Regions from separate parts of the Peribacillus sp. FSL K6-1552 genome, predicted to be linked through region 2. Evidence: riboswitches for the same ligand, from Rfam matches in the RefSeq annotation. Region 2 holds a riboswitch; the other holds the start of a gene.
What was found. A riboswitch is a leader RNA that binds a small molecule or an ion and turns the genes downstream of it on or off. The one in region 2 is predicted to bind S-adenosylmethionine.

Region 1: linked by a shared signal. The riboswitch ahead of metK (methionine adenosyltransferase) and the one ahead of NST21_RS15905 (YezD family protein) in region 2 are both predicted to bind S-adenosylmethionine.

What each region holds. Positions count from the first base shown of each region.
Region 1 covers NZ_JBBOST010000001.1:5,133,850-5,145,829, forward strand. Annotated here, with positions in the region: gene NST21_RS24545 (gamma carbonic anhydrase) at 1-37, shown strand, start outside; gene metK (methionine adenosyltransferase) at 306-1,499, opposite strand; SAM riboswitch class I at 1,662-1,825, opposite strand; gene pckA (phosphoenolpyruvate carboxykinase (ATP)) at 2,380-3,966, shown strand; gene NST21_RS24560 (nucleotide sugar dehydrogenase) at 4,504-5,805, opposite strand; gene NST21_RS24565 (glycosyltransferase) at 5,851-7,167, opposite strand; gene NST21_RS24570 (glycosyltransferase family 4 protein) at 7,195-8,403, opposite strand; gene wecB (non-hydrolyzing UDP-N-acetylglucosamine 2-epimerase) at 8,601-9,758, shown strand; gene NST21_RS24580 (methyl-accepting chemotaxis protein) at 9,862-11,559, opposite strand; gene NST21_RS24585 (MATE family efflux transporter) at 11,926-11,980, opposite strand, start outside.
Region 2 covers NZ_JBBOST010000001.1:3,305,525-3,317,504, reverse strand. Annotated here, with positions in the region: gene NST21_RS15915 (TetR/AcrR family transcriptional regulator) at 65-652, shown strand; gene ssuE (NADPH-dependent FMN reductase) at 1,078-1,614, shown strand; SAM riboswitch class I at 1,946-2,054, shown strand; gene NST21_RS15905 (YezD family protein) at 2,233-2,376, shown strand; gene NST21_RS15900 (phosphoadenylyl-sulfate reductase) at 2,591-3,268, shown strand; gene sat (sulfate adenylyltransferase) at 3,297-4,445, shown strand; gene cysC (adenylyl-sulfate kinase) at 4,487-5,086, shown strand; gene NST21_RS15885 (nitrite/sulfite reductase) at 5,104-6,729, shown strand; gene NST21_RS15880 (DUF3906 family protein) at 6,751-6,966, shown strand; gene cobA (uroporphyrinogen-III C-methyltransferase) at 6,985-7,761, shown strand; gene NST21_RS15870 (sirohydrochlorin chelatase) at 7,761-8,522, shown strand; gene NST21_RS15865 (NAD(P)-binding protein) at 8,503-9,132, shown strand; gene NST21_RS15860 (sulfite exporter TauE/SafE family protein) at 9,263-10,162, shown strand; gene NST21_RS15855 (helix-turn-helix domain-containing protein) at 11,054-11,980, shown strand, end outside.

The DNA of each region.
Region 1 (11,980 bases), 1.8 Mb from region 2:
AGGACAATACTATAAACATGCAGAACGCATTAAATAATTCATGTAAACTCACGAGTAAACTTGCATAATTCACGAGTAAACTTGCATAATTCACGAGTAAACACTAAAACTCACGAGTAAAACTACATAATTCACGAGTAAAACACTAAAACTCACGAGTAAAACTACATAATTCACGAGTAAAAAACTAAATGGCTGGTTTAAATAGGATTTCTTGAATTATTCCCTCTGTCGACAAATTTAATCCATTTCACAATTGAAAAAGGTGCCTCGCTAGTTGCGAGGCACCTTTTACTTTTATTTGATTACGCTTGTGCTTTTAAAATCTCAGCTTTATCTGTGCGTTCCCAAGGAAGATCAACATCTGTACGGCCAAAGTGTCCGTAAGCAGCTGTTTGTTTGTAGATTGGGCGACGAAGATCAAGCATTTTGATGATACCAGCTGGACGCAGGTCGAAGTTAGCGCGTACTAGATCAACTAGTACTTCTTCGCTTACTGTTCCTGTTCCGAATGTATCAATCGAGATTGATACAGGCTCTGCCACACCAATTGCGTATGCCAATTGTACTTCCGCTTTGTCAGCAAGGCCAGCAGCTACGATGTTTTTCGCAACGTAACGAGCAGCGTATGCCGCAGAACGGTCAACTTTTGTAGCATCTTTACCGGAGAATGCACCGCCACCGTGACGAGCGTATCCGCCGTACGTATCAACAATGATTTTACGTCCAGTAAGACCAGCATCCCCTTGAGGTCCGCCAATTACAAAACGGCCAGTTGGGTTAATGAAGTACTTAGTCCCAGCATCGATTAATTCAGCTGGTACAACTGCTTTAATCACATGTTCTTTTAAGTCAGCTTGAATTTGCTCAAGAGTTACTTCTGGATCATGTTGTGTTGAAATAACAATTGTGTCAACTCTTACAGGTTGATTATTTTCATCATACTCCACCGTTACCTGTGTTTTACCATCAGGACGTAAGTAAGCAAGCGTTTCTTCTTTACGAACTTGAGACAAGCGGAATGAAAGTTTATGAGCTAATGAAATCGGAAGTGGCATAAGCTCTTCTGTTTCATTGCAAGCAAAACCGAACATAAGCCCTTGGTCCCCTGCACCGATTGCATCGATTTCTTCATCTGACATAGTTCCTTCACGAGCTTCCAACGCTTTGTCTACGCCAGCTGCGATATCAGCAGATTGCTCATCAATAGAACTCAATACGGCACAAGTTTCAGCATCGAAACCGTATTTCGCACGTGTGTAACCAATTCCTGCAATCGTATCACGAACGATACGTGGAATATCCACATAAGCGGACGTTGTAATTTCACCAGCAACAAGTACAAGACCTGTTGTTACACTTGTTTCACACGCAACACGTGCATTTGCATCCTTAGCAAGGATAGCATCTAAAATGGAATCTGAAATCTGATCACAAATCTTGTCCGGATGGCCCTCTGTAACAGATTCAGAAGTAAATAGACGTTTCTTTGACATCATATTTCCTCCTTGGAAGTTAGTATGTTGTAGGCAAAAGCCTGATTTTTTACGGAACTCGTTTTCCCTTATTAGCTTCAACTATAGACACAGAATTACTAAAAAACACAAAAACCTTCCCTGGCAAATGAGGAAAGGTTTAAAATTCTGTCATCTATCCTTTCACTCTTATCGTTCAAGGGTTTTTTACCTTGCTCAGGTTAGCACCATCACCACTATTCCTTGAAGAACTATCGCTTTATTTTCGGCGATTGATCTTGGAGTCAAGTTCAATATGGCAGGTTGCTGGGTTTCAAAGGGCCTGTCCCTCCACCAACTCGGGATAAGAGAATCCGTACAATTTAAGATATTATCGTATTTGGTCGGATTCTGTCAATGCTTTTCGAAAAAGAACATTTTTCCCCATCACAGCTTTCACGAAAAAAAATGTGCTAATGCTCTGTCATTATTGGATTTTCGATGTAGAAAACAAACGAAAATGTAGAAAATTACCATAGATATAAGAACTTGAAAAAGCGGACTTCGAACCGCATAATAACTTTTTAGGATTTTGCCTTTTGATGTAATAGCAAGTTGTTCTATTCTTAATTTCTTCCTATTAAATAAAAGAATCAAACCTTTTTTATATTCCTGAAACGAGACCCATTCGATCAAGATTCTAATCTTGATAATGGGCTTTCTTCCTAATTACACCACCCAGTTCAGATTCCTCCATTCAAGTATATGCAGGAACCCGTACTCGGTTCATAACGCATTTTAAAAAATGATTAAGGAAACCATATAAAAAATATCACAAAAAAAAATAAATAGTATAGACTATTTAAGTGAATGTGTTATACTAATTGTAATATAAAAACTTAAAACAAAGGAAGGTACCTCATATATGAATTCTGTAGATGTTTCTAATGAGTTACACCAATTATTGGCAGGAAATAATGTGCAAACTCAACTTTCAGTTCCCCAATTGGTTGAAAAAGTATTAAGCAGAAACGAAGGCGTTTTGACATCAACTGGCGCAGTAAAAGCTGAAACAGGCAAATATACTGGCCGTTCACCTAAAGATAAATATATCGTAGACGAAGCTTCTGTGAAAGACAAAGTAGATTGGGGTTCCGTAAACCAACCAATCTCTGAAGAAGTATTCAATAAACTATATAATAAAGTAGTTGACTACCTAAAAGCAAAAGAAGAGATCTTTGTTTTCAAAGGTTTCGCCGGCGCGGACGAAACATCACGTCTTCCCATCCAAGTTGTAAATGAATATGCTTGGCATAATCTTTTCGCTCACACTTTGTTCATCCGTCCAAATGAAGAAGAACTAAGAGGTCACGAATCAGAATTCACGATTCTTTCTGCACCTAATTTCAAAGCAGATCCAGAAGTGGACGGAACTCAATCCGAAACATTCATCATCGTGTCATTTGAACGCCGTACTATCTTAATCGGTGGAACGGAATATGCAGGTGAAATGAAAAAATCGATCTTCTCAATCATGAACTACCTACTTCCAGAGGCTGGAATACTTCCAATGCATTGCTCTGCTAACGTAGGACGTGAAGGAGATGTCGCTTTATTCTTCGGACTGTCTGGTACTGGTAAAACAACTTTATCTGCAGACACTAATCGCAAACTGATTGGTGATGACGAGCACGGCTGGTCTTCTAACGGTGTATTCAACATCGAAGGCGGCTGCTATGCAAAAACAATTAACCTTTCACGTGAAAAAGAACCGCAAATTTTCGATGCCATCCGTTTCGGTGCCGTATTGGAAAACGTAGTTGTTGATCCGGAAACACGTGAAGCAAACTACGATGATAGTTCATTAACAGAAAACACTCGTGCTGCATACCAAATGCAAGCGATTGATAACATCGTGAACCCAAGTATCGCAGGACACCCAAATACAATCATTTTCTTAACTGCTGATGCTTCAGGCGTACTGCCTCCAATCAGCAAACTTTCTAAAGAACAAGCAATGTTCCATTTCCTAAGTGGGTACACAAGTAAATTGGCTGGTACTGAAAGAGGAGTAACTTCACCAGAAGCTACATTCTCAACATGCTTCGGTTCACCATTCTTACCTCTTCCTGCTACACGCTATGCTGAAATGCTTGGAGATAAAATTGACGAGCACAGCGCAAAAGTATACCTTGTCAACACTGGATGGACTGGCGGTGCATACGGAACTGGTAGCCGTATGAAACTTGCTTACACTCGTGCGATGGTACAAGCAGCACTTGAAGGCGAATTAGCAAACATCGAGACAATCAAAGACGATATCTTCGGTTTGGATATTCCACTTCATGTTCCTGGTGTTCCTGACGAAGTGCTTCAACCAATCAAGACTTGGGCAGATCCTGCTGCATATAAACAAACAGCAACAGCTCTTGCTGCTCAATTCCGTGCAAACTTTAAAAAATTCGGAAACGTTCCAAGTGAAATTGAAGAACTTGGCGGACCGACTGCTTAATCTTAATAAATAGAAAACAAAAGGACCAAGCGAAACTTGCTTGGTCCTTTCTTTATAAACTGACTAATCTAAACGATAAATCGACCATCACGATCTCACTCCTGTAAAAGCCACATTAACCTGAAGCGCCAGTATTTTTGAATTAAAAACAGCCAAGAGGCTGTCACCTATGTTCCAGCTGGTGTCTTATCCCCTTTGTTTCACAAAAGCCCAGACAAAGGTCTCCTGAGCCAAATCCTCTACATCCTGTTTGCCAATATAATAAACTAGAAAGTTCATCATACTTTTTTCATACGTATGATTCCACTCCCTCTTGGTCCGCCACCTATAAATAGGGAGAAGGTGGCGCCAGGCCAACCAATTCTGCTCTTCCCATGTCCCATAGGAAGTCATATTTACAGAACATATAATAATTATCCGATCCCTATTATTATTTCAAATGATTTTTTTAACATGTTGTACAACTCTAAAGGGTGCTGACTGAGTCAACACCCTTTAGATCCCTATCATATCCGGCCTTGCAGAATCGGTTGTTTATTAGATAATCATTTTTTTCCTTACTTCTTTCAAATGTTCTGTTTTATATTCGAATACATTGCCTAAGTTGGCAATTTGGATGTTATGTTTATTAGCATCAATGCAATTCCGAGTATCCAAAATCATTTTATGAGCCATCTTGTTCGATAGTTTGTCATAATCCATTTCTTTAAATTCATTATGATCGGTTAAGACAAGAATCAGGTCGGCATCTTTTACAGCGTCTTCGACAGAAACGACTGGCATTTTCCCAGATTGGACATGTGGGTCATGCAAGGATACTTCCACCTGATCCATGCTCATTAGGATATTTACAACATCAATGGCTGGGCTTTCACGGATATCATCTACATTTCCTTTGTAGGCAAGTCCAAAAACCGCTACCTTTGGTTTACGGATCCCCTCAAGTAACATCCTGACACAATTGACGATATAATACGGCATCGAAACGTTCGTGTCGCGGGCTAATTTGATGATTCTAGCTGTCTCAGGAGCTTTAGCGACAATGAAATAAGGATCGACCGCGAGACAATGTCCACCTACCCCTGGTCCTGGTTGATGAATATTTACACGTGGATGCTTATTTGCCATTGATATGACATCCAATACATTGATATCCAATTCGAAGCAAACTTTAGCCAACTCATTCGCAAGAGCAATATTCACATCACGGAAAGTATTTTCCATCAGCTTGGACATTTCAGCCGTTTTCGCATCCGTACGAATGATTTCCCCTTTAACGAAAGTTTCATAGACAAGACTTCCTTTGTAGGAGCAGGCTTCTGTGATGCCGCCGACGATTCGGTTATTATGCACCAATTCTTCTAGTATTCTCCCTGGCAAGACACGTTCCGGACAATGTACGAGAAAGATGTCTTGCCCGATCGTTAGCCCTGTCATCTCAATCAATGGCTTGATATGATCATCCATGCTCCTTGGTGCAATCGTCGATTCGATAATGATGACATTTCCCTTCTGAACAAAAGGAAGGATCCTTGAAGTTGCTTGCATAACATAGGTAAGATCACAGGATTGGTGTTGATCTTCATTGTTTGGAGTTGGGACCGCAATGATGAAGACATCCGCAGACTCCGGATTCAAGGTAGCACGAAATCTTTTAGCATCTAGCACTTCATTTAACACTTCGTCTAGTCCAGGTTCTTCAATATGGAGCTTTCCATTATTCAATTTAGTAATAACATCAGGATGGATATCCACGCCAACAACATCTACACCGTGTTTTGCGAACATTAAAGATGTTGGAAGTCCTATATAACCTAGTCCCATTGTACATAATTTCATAATAACCACTCCTCATCATATTTTCTTCTAGTATTCTAGTTTTTGTTAAGCTGATTGATAGATTTGGATGAAGATTTCTTTCTCTTGTTTCCAATTGTATTTAAGGCGGGCATTCAGACAGTTGCTGCTCATTTCCGCTCTTTTTTCTGGATGCTTTAATAAATAATTGACTCCGTCCGCAATAGAACGGGGATCATGGGAGTCGACACACACACCAATTTCCTCAGTCTCGACTACCTTTTGAATTTCTGGAAAGCTACAGGCGATGACGGGTACTCCGCTCATCATATATTCAAATAACTTATTGGAAGAAGCAGAATAATGATTAAAGCAGACATTATTCAATACCTGAAAACCTAAATATGCGTTTTTGGTATAATGAAGCAAATCGTCAACCGGTACCTTCGGGATAAATTTCACCCGATGTTCGAGACCCATTGACTCTACCTTTTTTATTAATTCAGGCTTGATCTTCCCATCTCCTATAAAAACTAGCGTTCCTGCTTCCATCATTGGCACAGCCTCAACCACTTTCTCTAGCCCTCTGCCTGTTTGAATGCCGCCTTGATATAACAATATCGGCTCGTCCTCTGGCAGCATGAGCAACTCGTGTAAATCCACGACTGTACTTTCCTCAGGCAATGTAGGGATTGGGTAGTTATGGACCACATTCGGATACAGACCGTATAAGTCTTCATTATATTTAGCACGAGTATGATTTTCGGCGATCATTTCGTCGACAAATTTTAATAGAAACTTCTCTTGTATCCCGTAAATCCGGCTATTATAACCGGTTCTGCTTGTTTGAACTTCATGAGAATCATATACGAGCTTTTTACGTCTTAGAAATTTACTGCTGATTGCTCCCTGCATTAACGTATTCAAATCATTCGAATGGTAAAAGTCATACCTCTTTTTCCGGCCGTAATGAACCATTTGAAAAAAAATATAGCTTCTTGTCAAAAGTATTGGTAGTTTTGTTTTCGTAACAATTGTGGCGATTATTGCAAGAAGCGCCATAACACCGACTAATACGACAGTACTGATCCAGCCCGTTATCAGGTTCATGTTCAACAAGGTATTCCAAACCAATAAAGTGAGAACAGTCAATTCAAACATCTTATTTTTTGTTTTTTTTACGATACTAAGTACTCTATTAAGTCTTTCCCAGCGATTATTCACTCGAATGACATTAAATCCATTTTTATGTTTCTCTTTTTTTGGTAATTCTTCATTTTTCCAGTTATGAATCGCAATTAAGTCGACTTCATAACCTGCTTCGGTAAGAGCAGTGCATTCCCTTAGAACCCGTGCATCGTTGGTAAAATGATTCCACACAAACATACATACCGTCTTCGCCATTTTTACCTCCACTTTTCCAGATATCCGTCAGCTAGATGCTTCCATCACGTTAATGAGCCCTTGAATATTTTTTGACCATAGAAAATTTTGTTCCGCATATCGATGGCCATTTTCACCAAGCTCTTCGCGAAGAGCTTTCTCAGAGGCCATTGTTAGAATATGTTGACTGATTTCATCAACCTTTCTACTATCTGCCACCATCCCGCATTGCGCTTCTGAAATCATTTGTCTGGCACGCCCGGCGACATCACCGACAATCGGTTTCCCTACGCACATATAGTCAATGATTTTTCCAGGCAGCACCTTGTCAAAGACATCCTTCTCAACTAAGCTTACATACGCAATATGGGATGAGGATACTTCATTAAGAGTCACCCTCCTGTTCATCGCTTTGATGACCCTTATATTGGTCAACCCTTTAGAGGAAATCTCGTCTTGGACTTCGGACATTCGATAACCATATCCAATAATCGTAAACTCAATTTGTTTATGTTCTTTCAGTTTTTCAGCCACTTCTATTAACTTTTTAATATCTTGGGCAAGTCCGATATTACCCGTATAAACGACTTTAATCCTATTTTCCGAAATGGGTGGAAGCCTTTTTTTCAAGTTCAGTTCGTCTGCAGTAAGCGAGTTTGGAATGAATTGGATATCATCATTTTTGACTCCTTTTGAAAGGATATAATCCCTAAATCCAGGACTATTGATGATAATTTGATTAGAGTGCTGATATATTTTTCTTTCAAGGAAAAAAGCCATTTTCAAGATCCACTTATTCGTGAATACGCCTACTCCCTGCAGTGATTCGGGCCATAAGTCTCTTACATCGGTTATTAGCTTTGCCTTCATCTTTTTCTTGGCAATCAATGCCGCAAATATCGGGAAAATAGGTGGTGTCGTGACAAACACATAGTCATATTTTTTTTCCAGTCGAATGATTGTGTAAATGAAAAGCCACATCGCTTCCAAATAATGAAGCAAGCGTCTCCCCATATTGCTTGTATACCGCTTCACTTTATCTGGTTGAATCCTGATGATATCTTTCTCCTCAATATCGACTTCATCCCAAAAATGGGCATCTTGATATAAACTTTGGTGAGGATAACTCGGCTTCAAAGTGATGACTGTTACCTCATAGCCGCTTCGCTTCAAATTGAGATATACATTTTTCATCCTGTTTCCTGCACTCCCAATTTCAGGATAAAAGTTTTGTACAATCATCAGGACACTTTTCATATGAGCCTATCACCTCTATTCTTAAAATGTTCATCGTCCTGCTTTTTATTGTAAATGGGCGATATTAAGTGGGGGTTAAAGAAATATAAAGTCCTTATTAACTTTGTAAATATTCTGTTAATTGTTGTGTCAAAAAATTTTTTCTTAAGAACAACTCGTTATAATAGGGAGGAAATAAAGAAAGCGAGGAAATCATAATGCCTAAAAATCGTTTAAGGGTCATGACTGTGTTTGGGACAAGACCAGAGGCCATTAAAATGGCACCTGTCGTATTGGAGTTGAAAAAGCATCAAGAATCTATTGAAAGCATTGTAGTGGTCACCGCCCAGCATCGGGATATGCTTGATCAAGTCCTGCAATGTTTCCAAATAAGACCAGACTACGATTTGAATATGATGAAAGAAAGACAAACATTAGAAGAGATCACAACTCGCGGGATTGGGGAACTGAGCGCTCTTATGAAAGAACTACAACCAGATATCGTGCTCGTTCATGGAGATACAACGACGACTTTCATCGCCAGCTTAGCCGCTTTTTATAATAAAATTCAAATTGGTCATGTTGAGGCTGGTCTTCGGACTGGTAATAAGTATTCTCCGTATCCTGAAGAAATGAATAGACAGCTGACAGGCGTCTTAGCTGATTTGCATTTTGCCCCGACAAATCAAGCAGCAGAAAATCTCATTTTAGAAAACAAAAAGAGTGATTCTATCTATATTACCGGCAATACAGCCATCGATGCTTTGAAAACAACGGTTCGAAAAGACTATGAGCATCCAATTCTATCTGGTTTGAATGGAGATCGTATGCTATTGATGACAGCGCACAGACGAGAAAATATCGGAAAACCAATGGAAGAAATATTCCGTTCCGTCAAACGGCTGCTTGAAGATCACATGCATATCCAAGTCGTTTTCCCACTTCATAAAAACCCAGTAGTCCGCGAAATTGCTTATCGGATTTTTGGTGAAACGGAAAGACTTCACTTAATAGAGCCGCTTGAGGTGCTTGATTTTCATAATTTTGCGGCGCACGCCCATCTAATACTGACAGATTCCGGAGGGGTGCAAGAAGAAGCTCCTTCACTTGGCGTTCCTGTCCTTGTGTTACGCGATACGACAGAACGGCCAGAAGGAATTGAGGCTGGTACCCTTTTATTGGCAGGAATTGAGGAAGAACGAATTTATCAATTAGCCACAGACTTACTTACAAATGAAGAAACCTATAAAAAAATGGCGACAGCTTCTAACCCATATGGAGATGGATTTGCCTCGAAGCGAATAGTCGAAATACTTTTAGAGAAATTGAGTGCTGATAACAATAAGATGATAAATCGGCCAACCCTCTCATCCTAATTTTTATCATTTATTTATTAACGTTAGAAAGAACGATAAATCAAAAGAAGAAGCCTAACACTCTTTAAGAGGTTGCTAGGCTTTTTCTAATTCTTCTTATATATTAGATTTTAAAATGATTCACTTCCATTTTAAGACTCTCGGCCAGGGTTGCTAGTGATTGAGCGCCTTCAGAAATCTGTTCAGTCGCTGCATGCTGTTCTTCAGTTGCAGCACTTGTATCATTTGCCCTTTCTGCTGAAGTAACCGCTATTTCTTTTATTGCATTCGCACCAGCTGCTACATCCTTGGTCATCGCTTGAATTTCTTCTATGGCAGAGGATACGGATTCAATTTGCTCACTCACTCCTCCAACTGCGGATTTAATATGATTGAACACCTGGAGTGAGTTTGCTGAAGCAGAAAGTCCATCTTCTGCTTTCTTACTTCCAATATTAATTGATTCGACGCCTTTTTCGGTAGCCTCTTCGATCAATTTGACCATTTTTTCAATTTCTGAGGCTGATATTTTTGATTGTTCAGCAAGTTTTCTGACTTCATCAGCCACTACTGCAAAACCCTTTCCATTTTCTCCGGCACGGGCCGCTTCAATTGCAGCATTTAATGCCAGTAAGTTTGTTTGCTCAGAAATGTCCGTAATTAATGTCGTAACTCTTTGAATTTCACTTGAATGCTTCGACATTACTTCCATTATGCTCGCTGACTCGTGAATCGTAGTGTTTATATTATTCATTTGGGTAGTTACATCATCTATAATGTTAGATCCTTGTTGAACAAGTGCATTCACAGATTCTGCGGAGGCAAGCATTTCGACATTACTTTCAGTGATCTGCTCGATAGCTGCAGCCATTTCATTCATAGAGTTTACTGAGTTCTCTACAATAGTGACCTGCCGAGCTGTCCCTCTCATATTTTCTTCAGCAGTTGTTGCGACCATCTCCGAAGAAGCCAGGCTTTCTTCAGAGCTTGCCGACATTTGTTCTGCTTGAACAGCAAGTTGTGACGAAGAATCCCTCATATTTAAGACAATCGCTTTAAGTTCCGTAACCATTTTATTAAAAGCACCGGCCATTTCACCAATTTCGTCTTTGTTTCGAATCCGAATTTCTTCTATCTGTAAATTACCGCCTGCAACTTGACCAATTGCTTCTGTAAGTTTGCGAACCGGGCGAGAAATACTGCGACTCAGGACGATTGGTAAAATAATACTAAGGATGAATCCAAAGATTATTAGCAATACAATAATTCTTTCCATATCCTTTACTTTATCGTTCAAATCTTCCCGTGTCTCTTGTAAATAAGCATTTTGATTGTCACTTAGTTTTTCAGCTTTTTCCAAGATTGTTTTTTCCAAGACACTTGCTTTATCCGTTTTCTCAGTTATATCTAGATCCTTCGCACTATCGCCTTGCTGCATGCTGATAATTATCTCTTCAGCCAATTCCATATATTCAAGTTTTGCGTTATGTATCTCTTCCAACAATTCGATATCGTCTTGTGATGTAAATGTTTTTCCAAGATTTTCGTAAGCCTCCTCAAACATTTCGTTTTTAACTACTCTATTTTCCAAATATGTAGAATCCTTATAGATAATATAACCACGAATATCATTTGAAACAGCTTGCTGTTTGTTAATCATTTCATCTACCAGATTGATCTTTTTCACTCGATCATCCAATAAAAAAGTATATTGTTTATTCAAATCGGTGATGATCCAGAGATAAAAGAAACCTATAGTCATAAGAAATATAAGTATAGACAAAAAACCTGCCCATAATTTTTTTGATACAGATAATTTCACGTTAAATACCCTCCAATTAATCAATAATTTTTAATTTTCAAACTCTATTAATAATATCGGTTGCATAGTGCCTTTTTTCTAGTCAGTTCACTAAAACACAATAAAATAAACTTATATCAAAAAACTAAGCAGTTTGGGGGTAAAGTAAAAAAGAAGATATGATAATAAAGCGGGAAGTGTTGATCAGCATCGTCCATTTGAGGCTTCGTAAAAAACATGCACAGCATGAAACATCCTTTTGGCTTGCCAATTAGCGACCTAGTACTCAATCTTTTGATTACTTCACCTTTAGTAACTGTACGATTTAAAACTAAGCAAAAAAGACCACCAAATTGGTGATCTTTAGGAATTTCTAATTTTCATCTCTTATCCCTTAATTAACCGGACATTTTTCCCAAAGTTTGAACCTACGCTTTTTAAA
Region 2 (11,980 bases):
AGGCTATTATGGAAAATAGATCGGACAAGCCGGTCTTATCTTTTTTAAAAGAAGGTTGATATTTTTGAAAAAAGGGCAGCAAACAAAAGAACGGATCATTAATGTAGCCCGGACTCTTTTTGCCAGTAAAGGTTTTGACATGACCAGAACGAATGAAATCGCTTCTGCCTGTAATGTTTCCGAAGCTACGATTTACAAATACTTTGACAGCAAAAAAGATTTGCTTTTGGCTACGATTACTCCTAGTGAAAAAGAAGATGCGGAAGTTGAGACTAGCCACCTTTCTACGGATGAGCTTGTAGAGAATCACGTTATCACATTGATAAAAAAAATTCTTGAAAATAAAGAACAGTATTCGATATTATTTCGAGAAACTCAATACGATCAAGAAATTTCTAAACAATATGTTGAGCAAATCTTCAAGCCAAATGCTAAGCTTATTGAACTTCAGAAGAGAATTGATACTGGAGAGATTCACTATATTTCCGATATTATCTTATTTAATGTAGGAATTATTTCTTTTACATTAGCTTTATCGACCCATTATGAGATTCATCAACAGAAAACGGAACCGTATTTTACTGAGGAACGAATAAAGAGTATTGCTCAGCTTTTAGTATATGGGATTCATGGAAAAAGCAATAATACATAAATGAACGGTCATATTTAAGGCGTATGAATCAACAAGCCGCAAATATGACCGTTGCTTTATCTACTATTAGTATTAGTTGTTCAAGCTTGTACCTCTAGACTTGACGATACATTGTGCAAACTAGTGTAAGCCGAAGAATGGAACTATACCTGTTATTTTGGAAATGCAAAAATTAAAAGGTCAAGGAAGAAACAATTTGAAATTTTAGGAAAAATAGTAGGGGATAACTGAGAAAAGTTTCTGAATAGGTTATTCACATTAATCCCGAGTTAAACACTTGACTTTTATTTTTCTGAATATTACGATGATTATATGATACATGACTTACCTAGGCAGGATTCTTATCCGATTTATTAGTGATTGAGTGATTTTTATTGAATCAGCAAGTCTTATCGCAGATAAGAAAATAATAGGAGGAAATTTATATGAGCGAAATCGTAATTTTATCAGGCAGTCCAGCGAGTCCATCAAGAACTGACATCTCTCTAAAACATGTTCGATCACTAGTTGAACAAGAGGGGTTTACCACTGCTTATTACTCTATAACGGATTTTTCCGCAGATGATCTATTCCAAGGCCGGTATAATAGTGAAGATATAATAAAGCTTTCAGAAAAAATTCAGGGAGCTAGAGGTATCATTATTGGTTCACCAGTATATAAGGCATCTTACACAGGCGTGTTAAAAGCTTTGATTGATTTGCTACCTGAGGGTGCATTTAAAAATAAGCCTGTTCTGCCAATTATGATTGGTGGAAGTAACAGGCATTTATTGGCGATTGATTACGCACTTAAACCTTTAATTTCAATTTTAAAAGGTGAGCCGTTGCAGGGCTTATATTTTGTAGATAAGGAAATAGATAAGCAGAATCCTGAAAGCCCAATTAAAGATGGCGAATTAGTTGATCGTGTGCAAAGTCAGGTGCAAGAATTTGTTGAAGCGATTCAATTAAGAAAGAATTAAATGCTGTTAATAGACGAAAAGTAAAGGCTTAAGGTTTTGAACTATTTTTATTTTCATGAGATTAAAGATTATTTATGTACAATCATAAAAACTAATTAACTTTAACAATTAGGCCTTAAACAATTGTAAAAAGAGGTAAGTAATGAAATAGACTCATTTTTTTAGGAGTTTCTCTTAAAAATGAGTCTATTTTCATATTTAACTGATACAATATCCGTTCAAGGAAAAGTGTGTATAATAATAACAGTTCACCCATTTTATTAATCCAAGTTATTTTATAAGAAAACTCCATTGACAAGGAATAAATATATGTTAATATTTAAAATAATAAAACTTATCCAGAGCGACGGAGGGAATTGGCCCTTTGAAGTCCAGCAACCTGCATGATGGATGCAAGGTGCTACATCCAACAAAATGTTGATCATTTTGGAAGATAAGGTAAAAAATATTACCTTGAAAATCTTTCCATCATGGAAGGATTTTTATTTCTGTAAAATTCGTTTGCAAACCATAGCATTGTAAGATGTTTTGGAATATATAAATTTAAGAAAATGCATTTTATAAACGGGTCAGCTATACGATAAGCTAGTCTCGGATTTTCTTAAAGGAGGAACTGGCTTGGAAAAAGAGAATCAGCTGGAGGAAATATTTGAACGCCTACAAGAAATGCTTAAGTCGATGAAATATGGATCCATAACACTTATCGTCCAGGATGGTAAAATTATTCAAATGGAAAGAAATGAAAAGCTGAGAATTAAATAAGGTATCTGCTGACTAGAAAACTAGAGGTGGATTTAACTGATAAAAAAGAGAGTATTAGTTAAATTCGTCTCTTTTTTCTAGGGTCTTTTAAGCGTTAGAAAACATCAGCGAGTATTAATCGCAAGTTACTCTATTCTGTGAAACATTTAGCAAGTTTTTAGAGGGGGCTTTAAGAGTGTCTGCATTAGTAAACTATGAAAATTTCGACACAGAGATTTTGCCTGCATTTCCTGAGGACAGTGAGACAAAAGGTGCTTTAGAAGTTCTTGAGTGGGCAAATTCCCAATATGGTAACAAACTCATTTATGCATGTAGTTTCGGCATTGAAGGAATAGTACTTACGGATTTATTGGCAAAGGTCAATCCTTCAGCCAAAATTGTTTTTCTGGATACGGATGTTCATTTTGAAGAGACTTACAAATTAATTGAACAAGTTAAAAAGCGCTATCCGCAGCTTTCAATTGAAATGAAAAAGCCGGCATTGACGCTTGAGGAACAAGCATCTGAATATGGAGATGAGTTATGGCTCCGTGATTCAAATAAATGTTGCAGCATACGTAAGATCGCGCCGCTTACTGAGGTACTTTCAACGGCAACTGCTTGGCTCTCGGGACTACGCAGAGAGCAATCTGAAACAAGAGCATTAACGGAATATATTAATCAAGATAATAAGTTTAAATCAATTAAAATATGCCCGCTTATTCATTGGACATGGAAAGATGTTTGGCGCTATGCCCATAAAAATGGACTTCCATATAATGTTCTTCACGATAATGGATATCCTAGTATTGGCTGTAAAACATGTACGGCACCTGCAATCAATGCCGATGATTTACGCTCAGGACGTTGGCAGGGCGCGCAAAAAACAGAATGCGGATTACATTTATCTTAATAAATAGAAAATTTAGGGGGAAATTAGCATGACAGTTAGCTTACCGCACGGAGGAACGTTGATCAATCGTTGGGAACCAGACTATGATATTACTAAAATAAACAACTCAATCGAAATTGATGAGATTGCTTTAAGTGACCTGGAATTAATAGGTACTGGGGCCTATAGTCCTATTAAAGGATTCTTTACAAAAGATGACTATCAAGCAGTGGTTAAGGATATGAGGCTTAGCAGCGGCCATGTTTGGAGCATCCCGATTACTTTGCCGATTACTGATGAAGTAGCAAAAGCTCTTACTCTAGGAGAAGAAGTAAAGTTGAATCATGAAGGAGAAACATACGGAGTTCTTATTGTTTCTGATATCTTCAGACCTGATAAACAATTGGAAGCCACATTAGTTTATCAAACGGATGATGAGAAACATCCTGGTGTGAAAAATTTGTATAACCGTGGTGAAGTATATGTCGGCGGGGATATTAAATTAGTTAAACGAATCGAACGTCCGCTATTCCAAGATCATTATTTGGATCCTGTTGACACAAGAAAAACTTTTGCTGAAAAAGGCTGGAAAACAGTTGTTGGATTCCAAACAAGAAATCCTGTTCACCGTGCACATGAATACATTCAAAAAACTGCATTGGAGATTGTAGACGGTTTATTTTTAAATCCGCTAGTAGGTGCTACTAAATCAGATGACATACCAGCTGATGTACGGATGGAGAGTTATAAAGTACTACTAGAGAAATATTATCCTAAGGATCGTGTCTCCCTAGCAGTTTTCCCTGCTGCCATGCGTTATGCAGGGCCAAGAGAAGCCATTTTCCATGCCATGGTTCGTAAAAATTACGGATGCACCCACTTTATTGTTGGCCGTGACCATGCCGGTGTGGGCGATTATTACGGCACTTATGATGCACAAAAAATCTTTGGTAATTTCAAACCTGACGAGTTAGGAATCACGCTATTATTCTTTGAACATAGCTTTTATTGTAAAACATGTGGAAATATGGCTTCTGCTAAAACATGTCCGCATGGTAAAGAAGATCATGTTATCTTATCCGGAACGAAGGTTAGGGAAATGTTACGTAATGGTGAAATTCCACCAGCTACCTTCAGTCGTAAAGAAGTCATCGAAGTGTTAATCGAAGGCCTGAAAAAGAATGAAGTATTTAACTAAACTAGTTTCAAATAAATGTAAGTAGTAAGAGGGGGATAATAATGAGTAATAGCACGAATGTAACTTGGCATGAAGCGTCTTTGACTAAGGAACTCCGTCGTAAGCAAAACGGACATGAGAGTACAGTTCTATGGTTCACAGGACTCTCAGGCTCCGGAAAATCAACGATTGCAAATGCAGTCGCTAAAGAGTTGTATAACCGAAATATTCGAAGTTATGTCTTGGATGGAGATAATATTCGCCATGGCTTAAATAAAGATTTGGGTTTTTCTGAAGAGGATCGGACTGAGAATATTAGACGGATCGGTGAAGTTTCCAAGCTTTTTGTGGATAGCGGGCAGTTCGTATTAACGGCATTTATTTCCCCTTTTCGAGCAGACCGTCAAATTGTACGCGATCTGCTTGAAGAAGGCGAGTTTATTGAAGTCTACATAAAATGTCCGATTGAAGAATGTGAAGTGCGTGATCCAAAAGGTCTTTACGATAAGGCACGTAAGGGAATCATTAAAGACTTTACTGGGATTGACTCTCCATATGAAGAACCTGAACAGCCGGAAATCGTTTTAGAATCCAACCAATATAGCGTTGAAGAGTGCGTCGAACAGGTAATCAACTATTTGACAACTAAGAGAGCGATTTAATCGAGGAGGAAAAAGTAGTGGTATATGAGAAGTTTTGGTCTGAAAATCCGGTAATTGCTAAAAACAAAACTGAAGTCTGGAAATTAGAAAAAGATGGTTTGAAGATCTTTGACGATATTCCTCATTATGCAGCAAATGGCTTTGAATCCATTCCTAAAGAAAAGTGGGATATGTTCAAGTGGGCAGGTCTATACTTGCAACGACCAAAAGAAGCGGGCTATTGGATGATGCGTGTCGTTATTCCTGGTGGTATCCTTACTTATGACCAACAAATCACACTTGCTAATATCGCGAAAGATTACGGTAGAGATGTTTATGACATCACAACTCGCCAAGCTATTCAGTTTCACTGGTTGACTATTGAACAAGTCCCTGATATTTTGAACCGTCTAGAACAGGTTGGGATGACTACTGCTGGTGCATGTGGTGATATTACACGGAATATAATCGGAAATGCATTAGCTGGAATCGATCCTGACGAACTTTTTGATACACGTGACGTCCTTTATAATGTATTTGAGTATTTCCGACTTAACGAAGATTTTTCAAACCTTCCAAGGAAATATAAAATGTCAGTCAGTGCTAATGTTCATAATGCTTCCAATGCTGAAATTAACTGCGTTTCATTTAATCCAGCTACGAAGGTTATTGATGGAAAGACAGAAGTTGGTTTTCACGTTAAAGTAGGGGGTGGATTATCCTCCGTTCCTATGCTAGCGGAAGAACTTGATTTATTCATTTTACCGGAGAAAACAGTGGAAGTGGCAGCCGCCATCACAACGATTTTCCGTGACTTCGGTTACCGTGAAAAGCGTCATCGCTCTCGATTGAAATTCCTTGTTGCTGATTGGGGTCCAGAGCAATTTAAGGAAAAATTGCTTGAATACACCGGTCCACTACCAGAAAAGGGAGAAAGTGCATTGAAGGAATGGAATGCTGGCTATTTCTATGGTATCCATAAACAAAAACAAGAAGGACTCAACTATGTTGGAGTCAATATCCCAGTTGGCCGTTTAACTCCAGACGAAGTCATTGAGTTTGCTGAACTTTCTAAAAAATACGGAAACGGTGAAATCCGCAACTGTAATTCGCAAAATCTAATTATTCCTAATGTTCCGGATGCAAAACTTGAAGAATTAAAACAAGAATCAATTTTTGAAAGATTTCCATATCAACCAAAAAAATTCATTGGTTATTCCGTTTCTTGCACAGGCATTGAGTATTGCAACCTGGCACTTGTTGAAACAAAAAAACGGATGAAAACTATTGCTGAAAAACTGGATAAAGAAATTGATTTAGATGTACCGGTAAGAATGCATATGGTAGGTTGCCCTAATAACTGTGGTCAACGAGCTATTGCTGAAATCGGGTTGCAAGGTATCAAAATGAAAAACCAAGACAAAAAAATGGTCGAGGCTTTTGAAATATACGTAGGCGGAACACTTAATGCTGGTGGGAAGTTCAATGAAAAATTAAAAGGGAAAGTGGAAGCTGAAAAGCTTTATGACGTATTAAAAGAGCTTATCCTGTTTTTCAAAGAAACAAAGCTATTGTCTGAAACTTTCTTGGATTTTGTAGAGCGAGTAGGAAAATCAGAATTACAAAGTAAACTTGATAATATTTTAACAGAGGTTGCTGTTTAAATAGCGGAAGGTAAGAAGAATATGAATCTATACCGTTTTGAAGTCACTATTAAAGAAGAACTAATTCATGTCATCATCGCCGCAGATTCGGATGAAAAGGCCTTCCAGCTCGTTGATATCGAGCTGGAAAAGCGTTTTTTGAAAATGCCTGAAGTGGATGATATATCATTATACGAAAAAAGAAAAATTAATAATGGAACAGGTTACGTATTATCGGAATTCGAAACAATTCTCTAAGGGAAGGCAGGTTGCATAATGGGGAAAGTATATCTAGTAGGAGCCGGTCCTGGAGATCCAGATTTAATTACAATAAAAGGATTAAAGTGCATTCAAGAAGCCGATGTCATTTTATATGACCGTCTTGTCAATAAAGAACTGTTGAATTATGCAAAAGAAGGAGTCGAATTGATTAATTGCGGTAAACTGCCGGATTATCATTTGTTGCAGCAAGATACAATCAATCGATTTCTAGTTAAATATGCAAAAAAGGGGAAAATTGTTACGCGATTAAAAGGTGGCGATCCCTTTGTTTTTGGAAGAGGCGGAGAGGAAGCTGAAGCCCTTGCAAAAAATGGCGTAAGTTTTGAAATTGTGCCAGGCATTACGGCTGGAATTGCTGCCACAGCTTATGCTGGAATTCCAGTGACCCATCGAGATCATGCTTCTTCATTTGCCATTGTTACCGGCCATCGGAAAAAAGACGAAGATGATAATATCAAGTGGGAATCTCTTGCAAATGGTATTGATACATTAGCTATATACATGGGAGTGAAGAATCTACCGTATATTCAAGGGAAACTTTTGGAGCATGGAAAAAACCCCAATACTCCAGTAGCTCTTATTCATTGGGGAACGTTAAAAACACAAAAGACAGCTGTCAGTACATTAGCTAATGTAGTAGAAACAGCCAAAAGTGAGCAAATTTCCAATCCTTGCATGATAGTTGTAGGAGATGTGGTCAATTTACGAGAGAAGATCAAATGGTTTGAACAAAAACAAGCGGAAAATTTGTTGGCAAATGAGGCCTTTTAATGGAAGCTATATTATATATTTGCCATGGAAGCCGTGTCAAAGAAGCATCTGCCCAAGCGATTGATTTTATTCATGTATGCATGGAAGGACAATCTAACACAATTCAAGAGTATTGCTTTTTAGAATTACAAAGTCCTACGATAGAAGATGCCTATGATCGATGTGTGCAACGCGGAGCGACGAAAATCATTGCTATTCCAGTTCTTCTGTTAACTGCTGCACATGCAAAATATGATATTCCAGTAATTCTATGTAAAATGAAAAAACAGTATCCAGAGGTAGAGTTGAAGTACGGAAGACCCATTGGGGTCAGTGATAAAATGGTTGACATCTTAGTAGAAAGATTGAAAGAGACAAGCGAAAAGGTAACGGAGAATTCACTAGTTTTATTAGTTGGAAGGGGCAGCAGTGATCCCGACGTGAAACGAGACTTAAGCCAATTAGCGGGTTTACTTAAGCGCAGGTTACCAAAAAGCCAAGTACAAGATTGTTATCTGACTGCTGCTTCACCAACTTTTGCAGAAGCATTGGAAATGGCTGAAGATTCCCAATCAGATCAAATTTTTATTATTCCTTACCTTTTATTTACCGGTATTTTAATGCAATCCATCCAAACAGCTATTAAAAAGATCCAGAAAAAAGGCAAACAGAATTTTGTTCTCTGCCGTTATCTCGGTTATCATCCGAAGATAGAAAAAGCATTATCAGAACGAATTCACGAAGTGTCTGAGGAGGGTGCTTATGTATCCAATTACTCTTAATATTGAGAATAGAAAGTGTATCATTATCGGCGGTGGTAAAATAGCTTACTTTAAAGCGGGCCCCTTACTAGAAGCAGGTGCTGAAGTAACTGTTGTAAGTCCTGAAATATGCGAAGGTTTCCAGAAGCTACAAGAGGAAGGGAAAATCCATGTTTTACTTAAAGAAGTAGAAGAAACTGACTATAAAGGTGCTTTTTTAATCATAGCTGCAACAAACTCCTCAGAAATTAACGAGCAAGTCTATAAGAACACATCTCATAGCCAACTTGTTAACGTTATTAGTAATCAAGAGCTGGGCAACTTTCATATACCAGCTACATTGAATAGAGGTAAGCTCACAATTAGCGTTTCTACCAATGGGGCAAGTCCAAAACTCGCTAAAAAAATCCGAAATGATTTACAGGAAGTTTATGGTGAGTCATATGAAGAATACCTTGAATTTCTTTTCGAAGTAAGGATGCATATAAAAAAGAGTTCATTATCAAAAGATGAAAAATCTCAGTTACTAAAAGATTCAATTGAGGATATTTATAAATATTCCCTTAAAGAAAGATATCGTTTTTTAGCTAGGCTTTTGCAAGTAGAAACTGAATATAAATCATTGGGCTGATCAGAAAAACTGAAGGCACCTAATCAAAATGAAACAATTATTTTGGTTAGGTGCCTCTTTGTGTCTGAAAATAAAATTTGAATGTTCTATTTACTAGCGGTTCTATCTAAGTAAAAAAAAGGGGGAAGTCATGAAAAAGTTAATCGTTTTAGCCTTTATCGGGTTTTTAGCCCAATTAATAGATGGTTCACTTGGAATGGGGTATGGAGTAAGTTCAACTTCCTTATTGTTGACATTCGGGATCGTACCTGCAGTAGCATCAGCATCTGTTCACTTATCGGAAGTAGTAACGACAGCTGTTTCTGGAGCATCTCATATCAAGTTTGGGAACGTAGATAAGAATATGGTCTATCGTTTGATTATTCCAGGTTCTGTTGGAGCATTTGTGGGTGCTTGTTTTCTGAGCAATTTGCCAGCTGAATTAGCAAAACCGTATATTGCTATCTTTCTATTTGGCCTAGGAGTATACGTTTTGTTTCGTTTTCTATTTATTTTCAAGCCGTCTAAGGAAAATGAAACCGTAACGCCATTAACAGCGAAACAATCTATCCCGCTAGGACTTTTTGCAGGGTTTTGTGATGCAACAGGTGGAGGGGGATGGGGACCGATAGCGACGCCTGTTCTATTGTCCAAAAAAGGAATGACTGCGAGGAAAGCTGTCGGGACAGTTGATACTAGTGAGTTTGCGATTGCTTTTTTTGGTAGCCTTGGTTTTATCATTTCTCTTGGATGGGAAGCGGTTAATTGGCTTTGGGTTGGAGCACTGATTATCGGTGGAGTAATTGCCGCACCGATTGCGGCCTGGCTTGTTCGTATGCTTCCTGCTCAATTAATGGGGGTTTTAGTAGGTGGTTTCATCATTTTAATTAATGTAAGAACCCTTTTATCTACATGGGTTCCAGACGATGCACACATCTATATTTATGCAGTTATTGTCATTGGATGGATTGCAGGGATTTATTTTACAATCAAAAAGATGTCTACGGCGAAAAAGCAAGGTTACGTGGAACAACAGCAGAATGTTTCTTAATAGCGGTAGAAGGCAGAAGTTGATATTACAGATTTGTTTTAATAACTAATGAAAAACTCGTAGGTACATAGAATACCTACGAGAAAGGTCTTTTAATAAAAGCAATATGTTTTTGAGTATGAAATCTACCTATGTATTCTTCTGTATAGTCTATACCTGTTACAATGCAATAATGTAAATAAACATTGAAATGGCAACTTTCATTAATAAAGGGAAGGGACGTATTCGACTTGCAATAAAGAGACCACGACTAAAACTATCGAACCAAAAGGCTACCAGACATGATGAGTTCTTAACGTTTCATTCTTGTTCAGACTTTATAGGACTGATTTGACCATTTCTGGAGTTCGTGTCTAAACGCCTCATTGAATACTTCAGCTCCTACATTATTAAACGAACATGTATAAAAATCTCATCCCAACTCTCCCTCATTCAATATTCCATTCTTTATTATAGATCCAATATATCGTTCCAATCTCTATTTACTGCTTTCAACAGAATGAATTTGATGAACCATGTTATAGCCCCGCTGCATAATCTGCTTTCCAAATAGTTTCAAAGTGAACTAAAAAGTGATTTCTCTTTATCGACAAAATTCCGTTCGTTAAACGCAATAAATTATAAATCTTCAAGTTTTTTCGATGTAGTATTCAAAAGCAAAGTATTGCTTACAAGAACTTTATAAGTATGATGCTGAATAGAAACAAACAAGTTAGGCATGGTACAAGAGCCGACATAATTATTATTAAAAGGGGTTAAACTGAAAAACTTCCAAATAAGAGGCTGATTATTAACTGAAATTTCTGTTAGTTTAGGAAAATATAAAATCGTTTGTTAATATTGGTATAAAAGGGTTTTGTTGTAAAGTTATATGAAAAGGGGGGGAATTGATTGGAGCTTACAAAGAGAGAAAAATTGATAAGAAGAATTGACCGTCATCTTCGTGTAACGGCTAGGCAACTTATTATGTTCGATACAGAAGAAGAGACGCTGAAGTTTCTAATAGATTCGTTTCAATTAGATTTAAACTGTGACTTTGTCTGTATTCTTTTGAATGAAGATGGATATTTAATTCCAAAGGTATTCAACGGTGAATCCGATTCATTCATAGAGAATTTCCCTATTAATATCAGGAATAACAGTTCTGACCTTTTAGAATATCCCTTGGCGTTTCCCGATTCGGAAGTAGAGAAAATACATGAACTTTCGGATGTGATTAGAAAAGAAAAGATACAATCATGGTTCACTGTCCCTTATAAAGGGGATTACGGAGTATCAGGTGTCTGTTTAATTGGTTTTAAAGATTTGGTTCCTTTATATCAAGAAATGGTATTGATTTTTACTGACTTTGGAAAAGATATTGCGGTTGCAATCAAATTAGCAAAGCAAAGAGAAGAACAGAAGAAAATTGGAATTGAGTGGATTACGGATAGTTTATCCGTTAATTCGCCAATAGAAAAAACTATTGGGAAAATAATAGAGAGAGCGGGAAAGGGAACGCAATCAAAGAGAGCTTGTGTTTATTTATATATAGAAAAAGATAATAGTTTCATTTTGCAAGAACCATGCTTTGGCCAACCACTGTCACTAAAAAGAATCGTTCCCCAGAATAATAAACTTATCGACTACTTTCCATATCTTGCTGCATGGGGAGGTAAAGCATTAACAGTCTCCTTAACGATGAATTTAAAAACGATTGGTGTGCTCCATGTAGAAGAGAAGGAAACTAACAACGGAATATATACAGCAGATGATTTACAAACTTTAAAATTAATGGCTCAACATATGGCTGCATTAATTGAAAATATCCGATTATTT